2 regions of the Streptomyces sp. NPDC107521 genome follow, and region 1 is predicted to be linked to the other one. Evidence: riboswitches for the same ligand, from Rfam matches in the RefSeq annotation. Region 1 holds a riboswitch; the other holds the start of a gene.
The links. A riboswitch is a leader RNA that binds a small molecule or an ion and turns the genes downstream of it on or off. The one in region 1 is predicted to bind S-adenosylmethionine.
Positions count from the first base shown of each region.

Region 2: it holds a riboswitch for S-adenosylmethionine, as region 1 does, so the genes downstream of both, thrC (threonine synthase) here and ACZ7LB_RS01735 (aminotransferase class V-fold PLP-dependent enzyme) in region 1, are expected to answer to the same signal.

Region 1 is NZ_JBVKAT010000001.1:407,886-411,284, forward strand. It holds gene qcrB (cytochrome bc1 complex cytochrome b subunit) at 1-269, shown strand, start outside; gene trpD (anthranilate phosphoribosyltransferase) at 397-1,461, shown strand; SAM riboswitch class IV at 1,545-1,661, shown strand; gene ACZ7LB_RS01735 (aminotransferase class V-fold PLP-dependent enzyme) at 1,831-3,270, shown strand; gene ACZ7LB_RS01740 (Lrp/AsnC family transcriptional regulator) at 3,374-3,399, opposite strand, start outside.
Region 2 is NZ_JBVKAT010000016.1:183,407-186,805, forward strand. It holds gene ACZ7LB_RS23330 (cold-shock protein) at 1-125, opposite strand, end outside; gene ACZ7LB_RS23335 (MoaD/ThiS family protein) at 573-848, opposite strand; gene thrC (threonine synthase) at 845-2,134, opposite strand; SAM riboswitch class I at 2,153-2,301, opposite strand; gene ACZ7LB_RS23345 (glucosyl-3-phosphoglycerate synthase) at 2,486-3,399, shown strand, end outside.

The DNA.
Region 1 (3,399 bases):
GCATCATCAAGCGCCTGCCGCACGGTGAGTTCATCGAGGTGCACGAGCCGCTGAGCCAGGACCAGCTCCACACGCTCACCGCGCACGAGCAGTACAAGCCGGCCGAGATCGGCCCCACGGTCGACGCGAACGGTGTCGAGCGCAAGCCGAAGGCCCCGGAGAAGCTGCGCGCCAAGCTCAGCGACGCCTACTTCGGCGAGGACTCGCAGATCCCGAAGCCGACCGCCGAGGAGTACAAGGAGATCACGAGCGGCCACGGCCACCACTGATCCTCCGACGTCGCCACACCACGGCACAGGGCCCCGTCCGTTCCCCGGACGGGGCCCTGTGCCGTGCCCGTGCCTGGATAGGGTGGGGGAGACCATCTCCCGGACTCACACGAAGGCAGGACGGCTCATGAGCGCTGTGGCACCCGCTGGAGGCGACACCGCGGCGGGCCGCTCCTGGCCCGCCCTGCTGAACGGACTGCTCGACGGGCGGGACCTGTCCGCCGACGAGACCGCCTGGGCGCTGGACGTGATCATGCGCGGCGAGGCGACCGACGCGCAGATCGCCGGGTTTGCGGTGGCGCTGCGCGCCAAGGGCGAGACCGTCGAGGAGATCTCCGGGCTGGTCCGCACGATGTACGAGCACGCCAACGTGATCGAGGTGCCGGGCGAGACCGTCGACATCGTCGGGACCGGCGGCGACGGCGCCAAGACCGTCAACATCTCCACCATGTCCGCCATCGTGGTGGCGGGCACCGGGGCGAGGGTCGTCAAGCACGGCAACCGGGCCGCCTCCTCGGCGTCCGGCGCCTCCGACGTCCTGGAGAAGCTCGGCGTCAATCTGGAGCTGACGCCGCAGCGGGTGGCGGAGGTCGCCGAGGAGGCCGGGATCACCTTCTGCTTCGCGGTGAAGTTCCATCCGTCGCTGCGCCATGTCGCCGCCGCCCGGGGCCAGTTGGGCATCCGCACGGTCTTCAACTACCTGGGGCCGCTGACCAACCCGGCCCGGGTGAAGGCGCAGGCGATCGGCGTCGCCCACGCCCGGATGGCGCCGATCATGGCCGGGGTGTTCGCCGAGCGCGGCCACTCCTCCCTGGTCTTCCGGGGCGACGACGGGCTCGACGAGCTGACCACCTGTGCCACCTCCCGGGTCTGGGTCGTCCGGGACGGCGGGGTCACCGAGGAGGCCTTCGACCCCCGCGACGTCGGCATCGACCTCGTGCCCATCGAGGCGCTGCGCGGCGCCGACGCCTCGTACAACGCCGACGTGGCCCGGCGGCTGCTGAGCGGCGAGCGGGGTCCGGTGCGCGACGCGGTGCTGCTGAACTCGGCGGCGGCCCTGGTGGCCCTGCGGCCCGGCGGCGGGACCCTGACGGAGCGGATCCGGGCCGGCATGGACCGGGCCGCCGAGGCGATCGACTCGGGCGCGGCCGCCCGGACCCTGGAGCGCTGGGTGGCCGCCAGCAACGGCTGACGCACCGGCGTCCCTGTGCGAGGCGTCCCGCGATCCGGTACGGGGTTGCGGGACGCCGCCGTTTTCCCGTAGCTTCCTTTCCAGGTCATGAGTGACAGTCATGCGGCCCCGGCCGACTGTCCGGCAACCCTCCGTCCGTGGCGGGGTGCCCCGGGTGAGGACCAGGCAGTGGACAGCAAGGTCCACGGCAAGCGCGGACCCCTCGCGAACACCAGGGGTCCTGGTCGTACGAGGGAGCCTCTTTCCGTGAACCAGCGAATGCGATAGGGCCGCCGAGCCCCGCCTCCGCGTTTCCTGTCACCCTTCCCGCGCCGGTGCCCCCTGTGCCCCCGCGCGGTGAACCCCGCCTGCCTTCACGGGAGTTCCGCCATGTCCGTTTCCGCCGTCCCCGCCTCCGCCACCGCCGCCCACCGGACCGCCGCCCCGGCCTGCGGCCCCGCCGGGGCGGCCCCCGGCACCGACGCCTGCTCCGCCCCGCTGCCCGTGCTGGGCCGGGACGTCACCGTGCCGCTGGTCACCGGCGGCGAGGTCACCTACGCGGCGCTCGACTACGCCGCCAGCACCCCCGCGCTCCAGCGGGTCTGGGACGACGTGGCGGCCTACGCCCCGTACTACGGCAGCGTCCACCGGGGCGCCGGATACCTGTCGCAGCTCTCGACCGACCTGTTCGAGAACGCCCGCGCCACCGTCGCCCGCTTCCTCGGCTGCCGCGAGGACGACCAGGTCGTCTTCACCCGGTCCACCACCGACTCCCTGAACCTGCTGGCCGGGGCGCTGCCCGAGGGCTGCCGGGTGTTCGTCTTCGAGACCGAGCACCACGCCGCCCTGCTGCCCTGGCGGAACGCCGACGTCACCGTCCTGGACGCCCCGCGCTCGCCCGGCCGCGCCGTCGAGATCCTGGAGCACGCCCTCGCCGCCCGCGAACCCCACGGCCCCGCCCTGGTCTGCGTCACCGGCGCCTCCAACGTGACCGGCGAGCTGTGGCCGGTGCGCGAACTGGCCGCCGCCGCCCACGCCCACGGCGCCCGGATCGTGCTCGACGCCGCGCAGCTCGCCCCGCACCACCCCGTCCCGGTCGCCGCGCTCGACGTCGACTGGGTCGCCTTCTCCGGCCACAAGCTCTACGCCCCCTTCGGCTCCGGGGTGCTGGCCGGCCGCGCCGACTGGCTCGGCGGCGCGGAGCCGTACCTGGCCGGGGGCGGCGCCAGCCGCGCGGTCACCCGGCGCGCCGACGGCGGCGTCGACGTGGTCTGGCACGACGGCACCGCCCGGCACGAGGCCGGATCGCCCAACGTCATCGGCGCCTACGCCGTCGCCTCCGCCTGCGAGGCGCTCACCGAGGCCGGTTTCGACAGCCTGGTCGCCCGCGAGCGGCGACTGGTCGAGAGGGTGCGGGAGGGGCTCGCCCGGGTGCCCGGGGTCCGGGTGCTGTCCCTGTTCGGCGACGACGCCCCGCGGGTGGGCGTGCTGTCCTTCGTCGTCGAGGGGTGGAACAGCTCCCACTTCGCCGCCGCCCTCTCCGCCGAGTACGGCATCGGGGTGCGCGACGGCCTGTTCTGCGCCCATCCGCTGGTGCGGCTCCTGCTCGGCGGCGACCCCGGCGGCACCGCGGGCGCCTGCGGCGCGCCGGAGGGCGACGGGGGAGAGCAGCCGCTGAACGCCGTCCGGGTCAGCTTCGGCGCGGGCACCCCGGACGAGCACGTGGAACGGTTCCTGGCCGCGGTCGGGGAACTGGTCGGCGAGGGCGCCCGATGGACGTACCGCGCGGTGGACGGCCGCTGCGTTCCGGACACCTCCGCGGCGCGCTGAGCCCGGCCCGGCTCCGGCTCCGGCGGGCGGTGCCCGCCGGGTTCCCGGCCCACGGGACCGGGTGCCTCCGGCCGGTGGGCCGGGGCGGGTCCGCCGGGGGACCCTAGTTGTCCAGCCCGATCGCGAAGG
Region 2 (3,399 bases), on a different contig from region 1:
TCGAGGGTGCGGTAGCCGTCCATCTGAATCGCGCTGTAGTGGACGAAAACATCCGCACCACCGTCGACCGCGATGAAGCCGTACCCCTTCTCCGCGTTGAACCACTTGACGGTGCCCTGAGCCATGCCTAACTCCCCTATTACTGGCCCTTGCGCGGATCCGCACCTCGCGAACCCGGGTCAGACCTCGCCCCCCACGAATGGGGGCGTGCGCCGGAACGCGTCGACCGCGGCCGAATGTATCTGCCCAACTGCCGTCTGCAACAGGTCAATCGGACGAGAAATCAGGACGCGGCCAGCCAGGAATGTTGCGACAGTTCACCCGGATTCAGGGCAAGTCAGACCGCACAAAGGGAACAAAGGTCGCGAAAGGCGCCCGCACTTTGGCTGCTTCTTGTCGGACGGGGAGCGGGAATTCGGGGCTCCGGACTTCACGACCGGGGGCGCGTTCCCCAACTCTACCGCGTTCAATCACATGGAATTGCCCCCTCCGCTTCTTTCCGCGGAGGGGGCAATGCGCACGGGGCCGGGCGGACGCCGCAGGGCGGCCCGGAAGGGCCCGCAGGGGCCGGGTCAGCCGCCGGCGACCGCCGGGATGATGGAGATGCCCGCGCCGTCCGGCGTGGCCGTCCCCAGGCCCTGCTCGAAGCGGACGTCGTCGTCGTTGACGTAGACGTTCACGAAGCGGCGCAGCTTGCCCTGGTCGTCGAGGACCCGGGCGGCGATGCCGGTGTGGTTCTTCTCCAGGTCCTCGATGACCTCGCCGAGGGTGGCGCCCTCGGCGGGGACCTCTGCCCGCCCGCCGGTGTAGGTGCGCAGGATGGTGGGAATGCGGACGGTCACGCTCATGCGAGGCCAGCCTCTCGGAAGGAGTCCAGGTTGGGGCGGATCGTCGCGGTGAGGCCGGTGCCGGCCACCGCGTCGAGGGTCTTCAGTCCGTCGCCGGTGTTGAGCACGACGGTGGTGAGCGAGGGGTCCAGGGCGCCGCTCTCGACCAGCTTGCGGGTGACGCCGACCGTGACGCCGCCGGCGGTCTCCGCGAAGATCCCCTCGGTGCGGGCGAGCAGCTTGATGGCGTCGACGATCTGCTCGTCGGTCACGTCCTCCACGGCGCCGCCGGTGCGGCGGGCGATGTCCAGGACGTAGGGGCCGTCGGCCGGGTTGCCGATGGCGAGGGACTTGGCGATGGTGTCCGGCTTCTGGGGGCGCACCACGTCGTGCCCGGCCTTGAAGGCGGCGGACACCGGCGAGCAGCCCTCGGCCTGGGCGCCGAAGATCCGGTACGGGCGGTCCTCGACCAGGCCGAGCCGGATCAGCTCGCGGAACCCCTTGTCGATCTTGGTGAGCTGGGAGCCGGAGGCGATCGGGACGACGATCTGGTCCGGCAGCCGCCAGCCGAGCTGCTCGCAGATCTCGTACGCCAGGGTCTTGGAGCCCTCCGCGTAGTAGGGCCGCAGGTTGACGTTGACGAAGCCCCAGCCCTCGCCGGCCGGGTCGCCGATCAGTTCGGAGCAGAAGCGGTTGACGTCGTCGTAGTTGCCCTCGATGCCGATCAGCTCACCGCCGTAGACGGCGGCCATGACGACCTTGCCCTGCTCCAGGTCGTGCGGGATGAACACGCAGGAGCGCAGCCCGGCCCGCGCGGCGGCGGCGCCCACGGCGCCGGCCAGGTTGCCGGTGGAGGAGCAGGAGAGGGTGGTGAAGCCGAAGGCGCGGGCCGCCTCGAGGGCCTGGGCGACGACCCGGTCCTTGAAGGAGTGGGTCGGGTTGCCGGAGTCGTCCTTGACGAACAGGCCGCCGGTGAAGCCCAGTTCCCGGGCGAGGTTGTCGGCCCTGACGAGCTCGGTCCAGCCGGGGTTCAGGTTCGGCTTGGTGGCCACGTCGGCGGGGACGGGCAGCAGGGGCGCGTAGCGCCAGATGTTCGCGGGACCCGCTTCGATTCGCGCGCGCAGTTCCTCGGCGTCGTGGGCCGAGAAGTCGTAGGCGATCTCCAGCGGGCCGAAACACTCCTCGCAGGCGAAGACCGGGCCGAGGGGCACCCGGTGACCGCACTCGCGGCAGGAGAGCGCCGCGGCGGGGCCGAGATCGACGGAGGTGCCCGGAGCGGCGGAGGGTGCGGGAGTCTGCACAGACATGAGAGGCGAGGCCCTTTCTCCTCATCTTCCCCACGACGCATCTCGTCGTGAGACGGAATTGGCACCTTCCCGAGCCGGGGAGCCTCGCCACGTCCGCGTGGCGGGAACCGACTGGAGGGTTGCCGGGGCTTCATCGGGCCGTTTCCCTCTGCCCCTCTGGATGAGCGGTATGCGGTTGTTGATCCGGTGCGCGGTGTCGGCGCACCCGCGGCCTTCGCACCGAAGGAAGTCACGGTGCGCCGACCCCGGTATGCGGGGGTCATCCGCGTTGCTCAAGACTGTAACCGAAGGCGAGGACGGTTGAGATAGTCGTCCGTACCGCGAGATGCGTCACAGAAGGAGCGGCCGACCGTGCTGGATGATGTCGAACGCTGGCTGCGCGCGCGTTCCTGGTCGGTGACCGACCGCACGATTCCCCAGCTCATGGCCGCGAAACGGGCCGGCGGGCAGACCGTCAGCGTGGTGCTGCCCGCCCTCGACGAGGAGGCCACCGTCGGGGAGATCGTGAGGGTGATCCGCCGGGAGCTGATGTGCCGCATCCCACTGGTCGACGAGCTGGTGGTGGTCGACTCGGGGTCGACGGACCGCACCTCGGCGGTGGCCGGGGCGGCGGGCGCGCGGGTCGTGCACCGGGACGCGATCCTCCCGCGCATCCCGGCCGTGCCCGGCAAGGGCGAGGTGCTGTGGCGCTCGCTGATGGTCACCCGCGGTGACATCGTCTGCTTCGTCGACGCGGACCTGCGGGAGTTCTCCGCCGACTTCGTCTCCGGGATCGTCGGGCCGCTGCTGACGGACCCGGACGTCCAGCTGGTCAAGGCCATGTACGACCGCCCGCTGGGGGCCGAGCCGGGGCAGGGCGGCCGGGTGACGGAGCTGATGGCCCGGCCGCTGCTCAACATGCACTGGCCCCTGCTGGCGGGCTTCGTCCAGCCGCTCGGCGGCGAGTACGCGGCCCGCCGCTCGCTGCTGGAGCGGCTCCCGTTCCCGGTGGGGTACGGGGTGGAGCTGGGGATGCTGGTGGACGCGCTGCACCTGGTGGGGCTGGACGCCCTCGCCCAGGTCGACGTGGGGGTGCGCAGGCACCGGCACCAGGACGGTTCGGCGCTCGGCCGGATGTCCGCCGCGATCTACCGCACCGCCCAGCTCCGGCTGGCCCGGGGGCATCTGCTGCGGCCCTCGCTGACCCAGTTCGAGCGGGGCGCGCACGGCTTCGAGCCGCGCACCCATGCCGTGGACACGGAGGAGCGGCCGCCGATGGCGCAGAT